DNA from 4 places in the Streptomyces sp. NPDC000345 genome. Region 3 is predicted to be linked to each of the others. Evidence: riboswitches for the same ligand, from Rfam matches in the RefSeq annotation. Region 3 holds a riboswitch; each other region holds the start of a gene.

Region 1 (2,982 bases), on a different contig from region 3:
GCCGATGATCTCCTCGACCGGCACCTCGGGCTTGTCGAAGTGGGTGTAGTAGAGGTCGATGTGATCGGTGCCGAGGCGGCGCAGGGAGGCGTCGGCGGCGGCCTTGATGTTCGCGGCGGTCAGGCCGGGGTACTCGGGGTGCTGGCTGACCTTGGTGGCGACGACGATGTCGTCACGGTTGCCGCGGGACGTGAGCCAGTTGCCGATGATCGTCTCGGACTCGCCTCCGCTGTTGCCCTCGGCCCACGAGGAGTAGGAGTCGGCGGTGTCGACGAAGTTGCCGCCGGCGGCGGTGTAGGCGTCGAGGACGGCGAAGGAGGCCGCCTCGTCGGCGGTCCAGCCGAAGACGTTGCCGCCGAGGGAGAGGGGAAAGACCTCGAGGTCGGAGGAGCCGAGCTTGCGCAGAGAAGTCATGTTCTACGTCAACAGCGGGCTCGGAGCGGGCCATTCCGGCATCGTGCGGACAACGTGTGAACGCCGTCCGCCCCGCAGGCCCGCCGCACGGTCCGGCGGGCCGGCTCAGGGGTTGAGGCCCTTGCTGCGCAGCCAGGCCATCGGGTCGATGCCGTCGGCACTGCCGTTCGCGTGGACCTCCAGGTGGAGGTGGGCGCCGGTCACGTTGCCGGTGGCACCCACGCGGCCGATCACGTCACCGGTGGCGACCTTCTGGCCGACGCTGACGCTGATCGACGACTGGTGGCAGAACCACAGCTCGGTGCCGTCGTCCAGGGTGAGGATGGTGCGGTAGCCGTAGGCGCCGGCCCAGCCCGCCTCGGTGATGGTGCCGCTGTGTACGGCCTTGATGAGCGTGCCGGTGGGAGCGGCGAAGTCCAGGCCGGTGTGGTAGCCGGAGGACCAGAGGGAGCCGGCCTGACCGAAGGTCGAGGTGATGGTGTACGAGGAGGTCGGCAGCGTGTACTGCTTGGCCAGTTCGGCCAGGCGCGCGGCCTCGGCCTTCTCCCTGGCGGCCTCCTCGGCCTTCTCCTTCGCGGCGGCGGCCTCGGCCTCCGCCTCCTTCTCGGCCTTGGCGACGGCGGCCGCCTCCGCCTTGGCCGCGGCGGCCTCGGCGACGGCCTGGGCCTTGGAGGCGACCTGGGTCTGCTGCGACTCGGCCTGCGCCATGATCCGGCTGCGCAGCGCCTCACCGGCGTCGGCGGCGGTCCGGCTGCTGTCGGTGGCGGTCTCGGAGCCGAAGCTCGCGAGCGCCGGGGCGGCGTCCTCGGCGGGGTCGTCGTCGGAGATGAGGGAGCCCACGCCGGGCAGGTCCGGCATGGAGATGGAGACCGGGGCCTTGCCGGTGTTGGCGCTGGCCATGCCGCCGGCGCTGACGGCGGCTATGACGCCGACGCCGAGAACGGTGGAGCTGCGGGCGAACCCGCCGCCGCGCTGCTTGGCGACCCGGTGCTTGCCCCGGACCGGGCGAATGGACTCCGCGGTGGGGTTCCATTCCTCCCAGGGGCCCTCGTCGGTGCGGTAGCCGCCGTAGCCGTAGGTCTCGGCGGACCGCTGGCTCGGCACGAACGGGGCTTCTGGGGCAGGCCGGTTGGACGCCACGCGGGCGCACTCCTTTCCTTCCGTCGCCTACCGGGTTAGCTGACGGGTTCGGAGCGGGAAGGTCTCCTACGCGCGTATACCGTTCGTGACTCTGCGAGTTCACGGCGGCTTCCGCGTGATTCACCCCAAGGTGGTGGTTCCCCGGTTCCCTTGCGGGATTCGGCGCGTGCGCACGGAGCCGCCTCTTGTGACGGCTGGGACGACCGCGCTGCGTTATCGAACGTTAATAGACCCGGGCACGGGTTTCCAAGCTCTTCGGCTTGATCAACTACATTTTTGGCCTGGACCTTTCAGGCCATGACCGTTGAAAAACGGGCGAGTTGACCGGAAAGCACAGCGAACGCACAGCCGTCGACCGGGAGATCCCGGAAACACACCGAGGGCCGGAACCCTGAAAAGGATTCCGGCCCTCAGCCTTCAGTAGCGGGGACAGGATTTGAACCTGCGACCTCTGGGTTATGAGCCCAGCGAGCTACCGAGCTGCTCCACCCCGCGTCGGTATGACACCAGTGTACGTCATCTACGGAGCTGATTGTTCATGGCCGGTGCGACCCCCGTCACACCAGGTGCCGGTTGGGCTCCTTCGCCCGCTCGGCGTACTCCGGGAGGACGACGACGTCGGCCCCCTCCGCACCCAGGAGGCCGATGCCGTCGGCGGCCGTCACGAAGGTGTCCGGCTCCTGCCAGGCGGTGACCACCCGGCGCACGCCCGCGTCGAGGATGAGACGGGCGCAGGGCAGCGGGCGGGAGGAGCGGCGGGCGCAGGGTTCCAGGCTGCTGTAGACGGTGGCCGTGGCCAGGCGGGGGTCGGCGGGGTCGAGTTTCGCCAGGGCGGCCTCCTCGGCGTGGACGACCGGGTCACCGGCCTCGCGGGAGTGGCCGCGCGCCAGTTCCGTCCCGTCGGCGGCGACGATCACCGCGCCGACGCTGAACGCGGTCCGCGAGGGCGGGCACAGGGCGGCGAGTTCACAGGCGAGGGCCAGCCAGCGGCGGTCGGCGGCGGAGGGGAGCCGGCCGGTGCCGGGGGCGGTGGGCTCGTAGCGCATGAGCACCACGTCCTCGATCCGCCGGGTCTCGGCCAGGCGCAGCCGGCCGCCCTGGTAGGCGCCGGGACCGAAGAGCCGGGGTGCCTCCGGGTCGCCCACGAACAGCGGGGCGAGGACGAGTTGGAGTTCGTCGGCGAGGCCCTGCTGGAGAAGCTGGGTGTGGATGGTGCCGCCGCCCTCGACCATGAGCCGCCGTACGCCGCGCGCGTCGTGGAGGTGCTGGAGGAGCCGGCGCCAGTCGAGGTCGGGGCCGAGCGGGACGACGTCCGCGGCGATGCCGAGCGCCCGGGCCCGCTCGGCGCCCCTCTCCGTCGTGTAGAGGACCTTGTCGCCGCCGGTGTGCCAGAAGTTCGCCGCCGGGTCGAGGTCGCCGGAGCCGCTG
Region 2 (2,982 bases), on a different contig from region 3:
GAGCGCCCGATGGTCCCCGAGCTGCCGCCGCTGCCCGCGCTGACCCGCGCCGAGGCCGAGCTGATCGACCGATACCTGGACGTGGTGGACCTGCTCGGGCGGATCAATCCCGCCCGCCACGGCGACACGTACCGCGGTCTGCGGGCCGCCCAGGCGCTGGTGGCGAGGGCGGCGGAGCTGCGTGACGCGCTGGCGCTGATGCACCAGCGGGGCGAGAGCGAGCTGTCCGCGCCGACCCTCGCGCGGGCGCTGCGCGTCCTGGACGGGGAGCGCCGTACGGCGCGTGTCACGGTGCCTCCGCTCTCCGACAGTTGACCCACGGCCGTCCGGCCCGGCACGGCCGCGTCACGAGCGCGACGTCCGGGCCGGACCCGAAACGCACCAGACGGATTACCCCCGTTCGGCGGAGCGGCGGCTCCCCTCGCGAGCGCGCGCGAGTTGCCGAAAGCGCCGTTTCCCGGAGCCGCACAAGGGGTAGCGCCGCAGGTCGGAGGGCTTTTGGCGGCCTTGACACCTGAGCGTCCATCAGGGTGTCCACCCGAACGGGTGAGTGGTGAGTAACCCCACAAATCCACGGTTCCATTGGGATTTTTGGTCAACGGTGAGTCAAGATCCCTGTCTGACGACAAGTCCCCGCCACAAGCGGCGGGGCGGTCCGGGCGGACGCCGAGTCCTGCCGCTGCCCGGATTGACCGGTCGACAGAAGTGCATCGGCAGGAGTGGAGGACCCAAGCACGACGGGTCGCCGGAACGTCGCCTCCGCAGGGAGACGCCGGACCGAGCAACCCTTGGGGTGAAGCCGCGCGAGCGGCCGGGCACCTTTGTCAGCCCGAATCCGACAGGTCATCCTTCACAGGCGGTTGACGAAGGGTTGCGCATGACTGCGCTCAATCGTGTCCCGTCGCTCATGGCCAGGGCCGGTACGGCCTCTGCCTTCGCCATCGCCGCCGTCGGTGGCTCGATCGTGATCCCCGGTGTCGCCTCCGACGCGGCGGCTGCCACACCGGCGACCAAGGCACTGCAGGTCGCGGCGTCCAAGAAGGGCTCTCCGTACAAGTACGGGGCGACCGGGCCGAAGAGGTTCGACTGCTCGGGTCTCACGCTGTACTCGTTCAAGAAGGCGGGCAAGACGCTGCCGCGCACGGCGGCACAGCAGTACAACAAGACCCGCCACATCTCTGCCGCCAGCCGCAAGGCCGGCGACCTGGTGTTCTTCCACTCGGGGTCGAACGTGTACCACGTCGGCATCTACGCCGGTAAGGGCAAGATCTGGCACTCGCCCAAGACGGGAGACGTGGTGAAGCTGCAGAAGATCTGGACCAAGAGCGTCTGGTACGGCCGGGTCCGCTGACCCTCGTCGTCCTTCCGGGGCGGTGGCGGCGTCCTGACGCGCCGTCAACGCCCCGGGAGTTCGCCGGCCGGCGGGATCGCCACGGCTTCCACGGCCGGCTCCGCCGGGACGGTCCAGGGCAGCTCCACCGCGACCGTCTTGCCGCCCTCGCGCGTGGGGCGGACTCTGAGCTTGCCGCCGCATTCGGCGGTCAGCCAGCGAATGATCACCAGACCTCGGCCGTTGTCCTGCTGGACGGCGGCCGGCAGTCGTTTGGGCAGGCGCGGGTGGCTGTCGGTCACGCCGACGTACAGGCGCTCGTCACGGTCGAGGACGAGGTCCACCGTGAAGGTGGGTGACAGCCCGAAGGTGTGCTGTACGGCGTTGGTGGCGAGTTCCGAGACGATCAGCCGGATGGTGTCGGCCGCCTCGCTGTCCGCCGGCAGACCCCACTCGCCGAGAGTGCCGGCCACGAAACCGCGGGCGGCGGAGACCGAGGCGGGATCGCTCGGCAGAGTGACGGATGCTTCCAGATGGTCTGCCATGGCGACCTCGTCCCTTTCCCACCGGACCGGAGTCCGACACGCTGCGGATGGTTCGAGTACGGTCCCGGACCGGTGCTTCTTCGCCAGACTGCCATTACCGCGCCGGTCCCGGTGGCGATCCACCGGGATATGCATATATCTGTCGCCCGATGCGGTGAACTCTGCCACGGTCGAACATTCTGGACGGCACGTCAGGAATAAGGAGGAGCTCATGCAGCACGGCCCTGCGGTGCGCCGCCGGAAGCTGGGCGCCGAGCTGCGCAGTCTGCGCGCCCGGGCGGGGCTCACGAGCGGCGAGGCGGCCCGGCTCGTCGGATGGCACCAGTCCAAGGTGAGCCGTATAGAGACCGGCACCAGTGGTACGAAACCGGCCGATGTGCGGTTGCTTCTCGACGCCTACCAAGTGACCGACCCGCATCTGCGGTCGCTGATGCTGGCCTTGGCCGGCTCGGAGGAGAGCGGCGGCCGGGAGCACTGGTGGCACGCCTACCGCGGGGTGCTGCCGGCCGCCTACCGGGACTTCATCAGCCTGGAGTCGCAGGCCGGCGCGATGCGCACCCTGGAGACGACCGTCGTCCCGGGGCTGCTCCAGACGCCCGAGTACGCGCGCGCGGTGACCCGGGCGGCGGTGGAGGGGGCGGACGAGGAGCAGCTCGACACGCTGGTGGAGGTGCGGATCGCCCGTCAGGACGTGCTGCGCAGGGAGCCGCCGCTCCTGCTGAGCGCGGTGCTGGACGAGGCGGTGCTGCGGCGGGAGGTGGGCGGCCCGGAGGTCATGGCCCGTCAGCTCGGACGGCTGAGGGAGGCGGCGCGGCTCCCCCACGTACGGCTGCAGGTATTGCCGTTCTCGGCCGGTGCCCATATCGGGGTAACCGGACCTTTCGTTATCTTCTCATTTCCGAGCGGTTCTGATCTGGATGTGGTTGTTCTCGACCACATGACGAGTAGCCTCTATCTCGAACGGAAAGAAGACCTCGAGGCCTACACCGAGGCCTTCAACGCCCTTCGGGTCCATGCCCTTTCGCCCGAGGAATCACTGGATTACATCGCCGCGACAGCTGACGGCGCGTAGGGAGGCACCATGTCAGCACTGCCTCGGAACGTACC
Region 3 (2,982 bases):
GTGCTGCCGTCGTCGAGGCCGACCTCGACCTCGACCGTGGGGTTGCCTCGGGAGTCCAGGATTTCCCGGGCTACGACGACGTCGATGGACGGCACGAGCATCTCCTTCTTGGGATGTGACGCTGGTTGTGCGGGGCCCGCGGGCCATGTCGGCCTTTGGTGAGCCTTGCGACTAGAGCCTAACCGCCCCGGGGCCGTCGGCAGCCGACCGACCGTCCCGTGGACAGACTGACCGTACACATTGTTCCTGGCCGGAACAAAGACCGGGGACGGAACTCGGGCGAACAGATGGCGAAGAACGGCCGGAGGGCAGAAAAAAACCCCGCCCCGGTGCGTACGGGGGAACACGCACCGGAGCGGGGAGCCCGTGGGGACGGGGGTGACCCTCACGAGGCCTTCAGTGTGCGGGCCTCGGTTGTGAGGATGCTGTGGGCCGGCCAGGAGCCAGGTGTCACTTCAGGTGCAGCTGCTGGCCCGGGTAGATGAGGTCGGCGTCCTCGACGATGTCCTTGTTCAGCTGGAACAGCTTCTGCCAGCCGCCCTTGACCTTGTGCTTCTCGGCGATGGTGCTGAGGGTGTCGCCCTTGACGACCTTGTACTCGCCGTCACCCTTCTTGACCTTCTTGCCGGTCGGGGTGGTGACCGTCTTGGAGGCGGCGGGGCGCTCGGCGGAGCGGGAGGCGCTCTGCTGCTCGGTCGAGCGCGTGGTGGTGCCGCTGCCGGAGGAGGAGCCGGTGGAGCCGCTCGAGGAGGAGCCCGTGGAGCCGCCACCCGAGTACGGAGTGTTGGACAGACCGGTGCCGCAGACCGGCCAGGCACCCTTGCCCTGGCCCGCGAGGACCTTCTCGGCGATGGTGATCTGCTGTTCCTTGCTGGCGAGGTCGGCGCGCGCGGCGTAGGCGGTGCCGCCGTACGCGGCCCAGGTGGAGGCCGAGAACTGCAGGCCGCCGTAGTAGCCGTTGCCGGTGTTGATGGACCAGTTGCCGCCGGACTCGCACTGAGCGACCGCGTCCCATTCGGAAGCGGTGGCGGCGGAGGCGTTGCCGGCCGCCATCAGCGGGGCGGCGATGGCGACACCGGTGACGCCGGCGAGTGCGGCGGCGCGGGTGGCCTTGTTCGGACGACGGTGCTTGCCCTTGCCGGAAAACAGCATGGATCGATCCCCTCACCGACGCCTGCGAGGTGAGCTGTCGGGTTCGGGCCGGTTGAGTTGCCCGGCCACGCACCTCACGGTGCGCGGCTTCACCCCGAGCCGGTTCCGGCGGTCATCCGCCGGGTCCGGCACTTACCTTGGGTCCCCCGCTCCTGCCTACGGCGCTTGACGCGACGACTGTTCCCGGGGTGCCGCTGGCAGGATTCGGCGTTGCGGCGGCCGGGGCTCGGGTTGCCGAGCGGTCATGACCGTAGACACGGGATCCGGGGAATTTCAAAGACGATCACGACTTCTGAGACTCATCCCACACTTTCACCAAAGCGGACATTAGCCACGAAGTGGGACGTGAACTCCCGGTGTTTTTCTGGGTGTTCCAGCCCTATTCGACCCCGGTGTCCAGGGTCTGACCGGGGGTGATGTCGCTCGGGTCGGGACCGATGACGTCCTTGTTCTCGGCGTAGAGCGCACGCCATCCCCCGTCGACACCAAGGGAGTCGGCGATGGTGATGAGCGAGTCACCCTCCTGGACGACGTAGGTGGACGCGGCGTGCCGGCCGGAGGAGGCGGTCCTCGTGCCGCCCGCGGCACTCTCGTCGGCGGTGGTGCCGCGATGGCGGCCGGAGCCGAGCGAGCCGGTGTCGACGAGGCTCCAAGAACCCTCCGCCTGCACCGTATTGTCCGAGTCGTCCCCTTCCGGGGTCGCTGTGGGCGAGCTGTCGGCGCCCTGTGAGCCCTCCGAGCCGCCGCCCGAAGTGTCGGACTTGCCGGAGTCGTTCGCCGCGGAGGACGAAGAGGACGAAGGGGACTCCGAGGCCGAACCAGCCCCATCACCGGAGGAGTCGGACGGACTCTCGCCGGAGTCGCCGGAACCGGCCGAGCCGTTGGAGTCGCCGGACTTCCCGGAATCGGACGATCCCTTGGACAGGTCGGACAATCCGGAGGACACGGACGAGTCGGACTCGCCGCCGGCGACTCCGGTGTCCACTCCGACCGCGCCGCTCTCCTTGGTGAGCCCGGACGTCAGGGCACAGGTGCCCCAGGCGCCGACACCCTCCTCCGCGAGGAGCTGCTGGGCCACGGCTATCTGCTGGTTGCGGCTGGCCAGGTCCGGGCTGGCGGCGTAGTCGAGTCCGCCGTACGCCTCCCAGTCCTCCTGACTGAGGCCCAGACCGCCGTACTCGCCGTCACCCCGGTCGGCGCTCCAGGAACCGCCGGTCTCGCACTGCGCCACCTTGTCCCAGACTGCGCCTTCTGCGGCGCTCGCGCCGCCGGCCGCGAACAGCGGGATGGCGATGGCGGAGCCGGTCACTCCGGCCGCGACGAGGAGGGCCGGGGCCTGACGGGGGCGACGGTGACGACCGTTCCCGGAGAGCATGCGGGGGCCTTTCTTTGGACAGCGGCAAACGGCGCGGCGTGCGAGTGAGCACACACGGGTTCGCCGCGCTAGCGAGTGAACGTATCGGCAGACGATCACTTGTCACAAGTTAATGCCGCGCAGATCACGTGAAGATCACAGACTTGAGGGTTGGTCACCTTTGTTACGCGAGACGGTCACAATCCGGCTGACCCACGATCAGATGGCGATCAGCCACTGGTCAGTCACGGACCGGAGTGAACTCCACGGGCAAGGTGCGCAGTCCGCGCATGATGAGCCCGCCACGCCACCTCAAGTCGGCCGGGTCCGCGGCGAGTCGGAGGTCGGGGAGACGGGTGAGGAGGGTGGCCAGGGCGGTCTGGCCCTCGAGACGGGCGAGGGGGGCGCCCAGGCAGTAGTGGATGCCGTGGCCGTAGCCGAGGTGCTGGTTGTCGCGCCGGGAGAGGTCGAGGGTG
Region 4 (2,982 bases), on a different contig from region 3:
CACCTTCTTCGACATCTCGGAGGAGCAGCAGGCGGCCCTCGCCCGCCGTGCCGCGGAGATCGGCGTCGAGCTGTTCGTCGTCGACGACGGCTGGTTCGGCGCCCGCACCAGCGACCGTGCCGGACTCGGCGACTGGCACCCCAACCCGGACCGCTTCCCCCACGGCCTCAAGCCCCTCGCCGACCAGGTACACGGGCTCGGCATGCAGTTCGGCATCTGGGTCGAGCCCGAGATGGTCAACCCGGACAGCGACCTGTACCGCGCCCACCCCGACTGGGTGCAGTTCCAGCCGGGACGAAAGCGGACGGAGTTCCGCAATCAGCTCATGCTGAACCTCGCGCGCGAGGACGTCCGGGAGTATCTCTGGGGACAGCTCGACGGGCTCCTGTCCAGTGCGCCCATCGACTACGTCAAGTGGGACTTCAACCGCTGCTTCACCGACGCCGGCTGGCCGGACGACCCCTACCCGCAGCGTCTGTGGGTCGACCACGTGCGCGGCCTGTACGACCTCCTGGACCGGTTGCGGGCGGCCCACCCGGGCGTGGCCTTCGAGTCCTGCTCGGGCGGCGGCGGACGGATCGACCTCGGCATCCTGAGCCGCACCGACCAGGTGTGGACCTCCGACAACACCGACCCGCTCGACCGCCTCGCCATCCAGCACGGCTTCAGCCAGATCCACCCCGCGCGTGTGATGGCCGCCTGGGTCACCGACAGCCCCAACACCCAGCTGAACGGACGGGTCAGCTCGCTGCGCTTCCGTTTCGTCAGCGCGATGGCCGGGGTGCTCGGCGTCGGCGGGGACCTGTCCGAGTGGAGCGACGAGGAGCTCGCCGAGGCCCGGCGGTGGGTGGACCTCTACAAGGAGATCCGGCCCCTCGTCCAGCACGGCGACCTGTACCGGCTGCGCCCCCCGGCGGGTGGGCTGAGCGCCGTCCAGTACGTCCGCGGCGACGAGACCGTGGTCCTCGCCTGGCTGGAGGCGCAGCGGTACGGCGAGCCCGTGCCCGCGCTGAGGCTGCGCGGCCTCGACCCGACAGCGTCGTACGAATGCCGCGAAACGGGCGAAGTGCACCGGGGGGCGGTGCTGTTGCACCACGGGCTGCGGGTCGCGCTGCGAGGTGACCTCGATGCGACGGTTATTCGTCTGTGTCGCATCTGAGGGTTCTGTCCGAATTGGATCCTTCGTTCCAACTCGCTCTGGAATAGGGGATCCTGGAGAGACGTCACGTGAGCAGCGTCATATTCGTGACCGTCCGTCGCCCGTCATGTTCACGTAATCCAAGGGCTTTTCAGGGATGTTGGGCGAAAAAGCGCGTGCCCGATGCACGCAGCGTCACCGGTAATTCTCACAGGGGATCAAGAGAAAGGAGTGAGCAGGGCAACCTCTGCTTGTTCCCGTGCGTCTGGGTCGCTTACGTTCCAGTCCAATCCGGACGGATGCCGAATCCTGCCGCCGCCCGGAGTCCGCACACTCACCCGTCACGGCAGGAGCGGGGGACCCACAGGTAGAACCGCCTGTTCTGGTCTCCGGAACAGGCTTGGGGTAAAGCCGCGCCTCGGCGCGGCCGGGCATCTCCAGTCCGCACCCGACAGCTCACCTCGCAGGCACCGGAGAGGAATTCGCCATGCCCGCGAAGGGTAAGCACCGCCGTCCGAAGACCCAGCGTTTCACCCGTTCCATAGCCGTCGCCGGAACCGGCGGGGCCGCGCTCGCCCTCCCGCTCATGGGGGCCACCGGCGCCCATGCGGCCACCCCTCAGTCGGTTTCCCAGTCGGCCGCTCAGGCCGTTTCCGGATCGGTCGCGGAAAACGCCGTACAGGCCGCTCCGGTGTCGCGGAAGTCCCCGGCTTCGAACGCCAGGACCTACACCGTGCGGGCCGGCGACTACCTCGCCAAGATCGCCGACGAGCAGAACGTCAGCGGTGGCTGGCAGAAGCTGTACGCGGACAACCGCGAGGCGGTCGGCGGCAACCCCTCGCTGATCCACCCCGGCCTCGAGCTGTCGATCGGCAAGGAGGCCGCGACCACCAAGTCCTCGTCCGGTTCGTCCGGTTCCTCTTCCTCCTCGTCGTCGAAGACCTCGTCGTCGTCGCCCTCCTCCCCGTCCTCCGGCTCGAAGGCCTCGGCGTCGTCCTCAGCGAAGACGACCGCCACGGCCGCCGGGAGCGGCGCCAGTGCCTCCAGCGGTTACACCCTTCCGGTGGCCGGCGCGACCGTCGGGACCGGCTACCGCGTGGCCGGCGGCATGTGGTCCAGCGGGTACCACACCGGCGTCGACTTCGTCGTCCCGACCGGCACCTCGCTCAAGGCCGTCGGCGCGGGCACCGTCGTCTCCGCCGGATGGGGCGGCGCGTACGGCAACCAGGTCGTCATCAAGCTCGACGACGGCTACTACGCCCAGTACGCCCACCTCTCCCAGCTCTCCGTCTCGGCCGGTCAGACCGTGACCGCGGGCCAGCAGATCGGCCTCTCCGGCGCGACCGGCAACGTGACCGGCCCGCACCTGCACTTCGAGATCCGCACCACGCCGAACTACGGCTCGGACGTGGACCCGGTCGCCTTCCTCCGCTCCCACGGCGTCACCGTCGGCTGACCTCCGCCGACGACCCCCGCGCGGCACGCCTGATCGCCTGACACGCAGCCGAAGGCCGGACCCCCGTCCCGGGGGTCCGGCCTTCGGCGTGCCCTCCGGGGTCCGGCCTTAGGCGTGCCCTCCGGGGTCCGGCCTTAGGCGTGCCCTCCGGGGTCCGGCCTTAGGTGTGCCCCCCGGGGTCCGGCCTTCGGCGTGCCCTCCGGGTTCCGGCGCGGTCCGACGGGTAGGGAGTAAGCGCTTTCTGCTCGTTCCCGCAGACGTCCCGCCGAAGCTCACTGAAGGAGCCGCCGCCATGACCACCACCCGTCGGGCCTTGGGAGTCCTCGCCGCAGGCGCCGCCCTCGCCGCCCTGGCCCCGGCCGGTCCCGCGAGCGCGACCCCCCGCCAC

What was found. A riboswitch is a leader RNA that binds a small molecule or an ion and turns the genes downstream of it on or off. The one in region 3 is predicted to bind cyclic di-AMP.
Region 1: another riboswitch for cyclic di-AMP. It lies ahead of ACFY30_RS22025 (M23 family metallopeptidase); the one in region 3 lies ahead of ACFY30_RS09935 (transglycosylase family protein).
Region 2: another riboswitch for cyclic di-AMP. It lies ahead of ACFY30_RS33395 (C40 family peptidase); the one in region 3 lies ahead of ACFY30_RS09935 (transglycosylase family protein).
Region 4: another riboswitch for cyclic di-AMP. It lies ahead of ACFY30_RS36455 (peptidoglycan DD-metalloendopeptidase family protein); the one in region 3 lies ahead of ACFY30_RS09935 (transglycosylase family protein).

Annotation. Positions count from the first base shown of each region.
Region 1 covers NZ_JBIAZE010000009.1:22,054-25,035, forward strand. Annotated here, with positions in the region: gene ACFY30_RS22020 (aldo/keto reductase) at 1-414, opposite strand, end outside; gene ACFY30_RS22025 (M23 family metallopeptidase) at 520-1,554, opposite strand; cyclic di-AMP (ydaO/yuaA leader) riboswitch at 1,562-1,729, opposite strand; tRNA gene ACFY30_RS22030 (tRNA-Met) at 1,976-2,049, opposite strand; gene ACFY30_RS22035 (dihydrofolate reductase family protein) at 2,112-2,982, opposite strand, start outside.
Region 2 covers NZ_JBIAZE010000018.1:151,940-154,921, reverse strand. Annotated here, with positions in the region: gene ACFY30_RS33405 (ATP-dependent Clp protease proteolytic subunit) at 1-2, shown strand, start outside; gene ACFY30_RS33400 (hypothetical protein) at 10-315, shown strand; cyclic di-AMP (ydaO/yuaA leader) riboswitch at 688-874, shown strand; gene ACFY30_RS33395 (C40 family peptidase) at 878-1,351, shown strand; gene ACFY30_RS33390 (ATP-binding protein) at 1,396-1,875, opposite strand; gene ACFY30_RS33385 (helix-turn-helix domain-containing protein) at 2,087-2,947, shown strand; gene ACFY30_RS33380 (DUF397 domain-containing protein) at 2,957-2,982, shown strand, end outside.
Region 3 covers NZ_JBIAZE010000003.1:535,068-538,049, reverse strand. Annotated here, with positions in the region: gene eno (phosphopyruvate hydratase) at 1-95, opposite strand, end outside; gene ACFY30_RS09935 (transglycosylase family protein) at 451-1,152, opposite strand; cyclic di-AMP (ydaO/yuaA leader) riboswitch at 1,157-1,326, opposite strand; gene ACFY30_RS09930 (transglycosylase family protein) at 1,532-2,527, opposite strand; gene ACFY30_RS09925 (cytochrome P450) at 2,748-2,982, opposite strand, start outside.
Region 4 covers NZ_JBIAZE010000022.1:128,354-131,335, reverse strand. Annotated here, with positions in the region: gene ACFY30_RS36460 (alpha-galactosidase) at 1-1,159, shown strand, start outside; cyclic di-AMP (ydaO/yuaA leader) riboswitch at 1,429-1,621, shown strand; gene ACFY30_RS36455 (peptidoglycan DD-metalloendopeptidase family protein) at 1,626-2,594, shown strand; gene ACFY30_RS36450 (DUF6250 domain-containing protein) at 2,887-2,982, shown strand, end outside.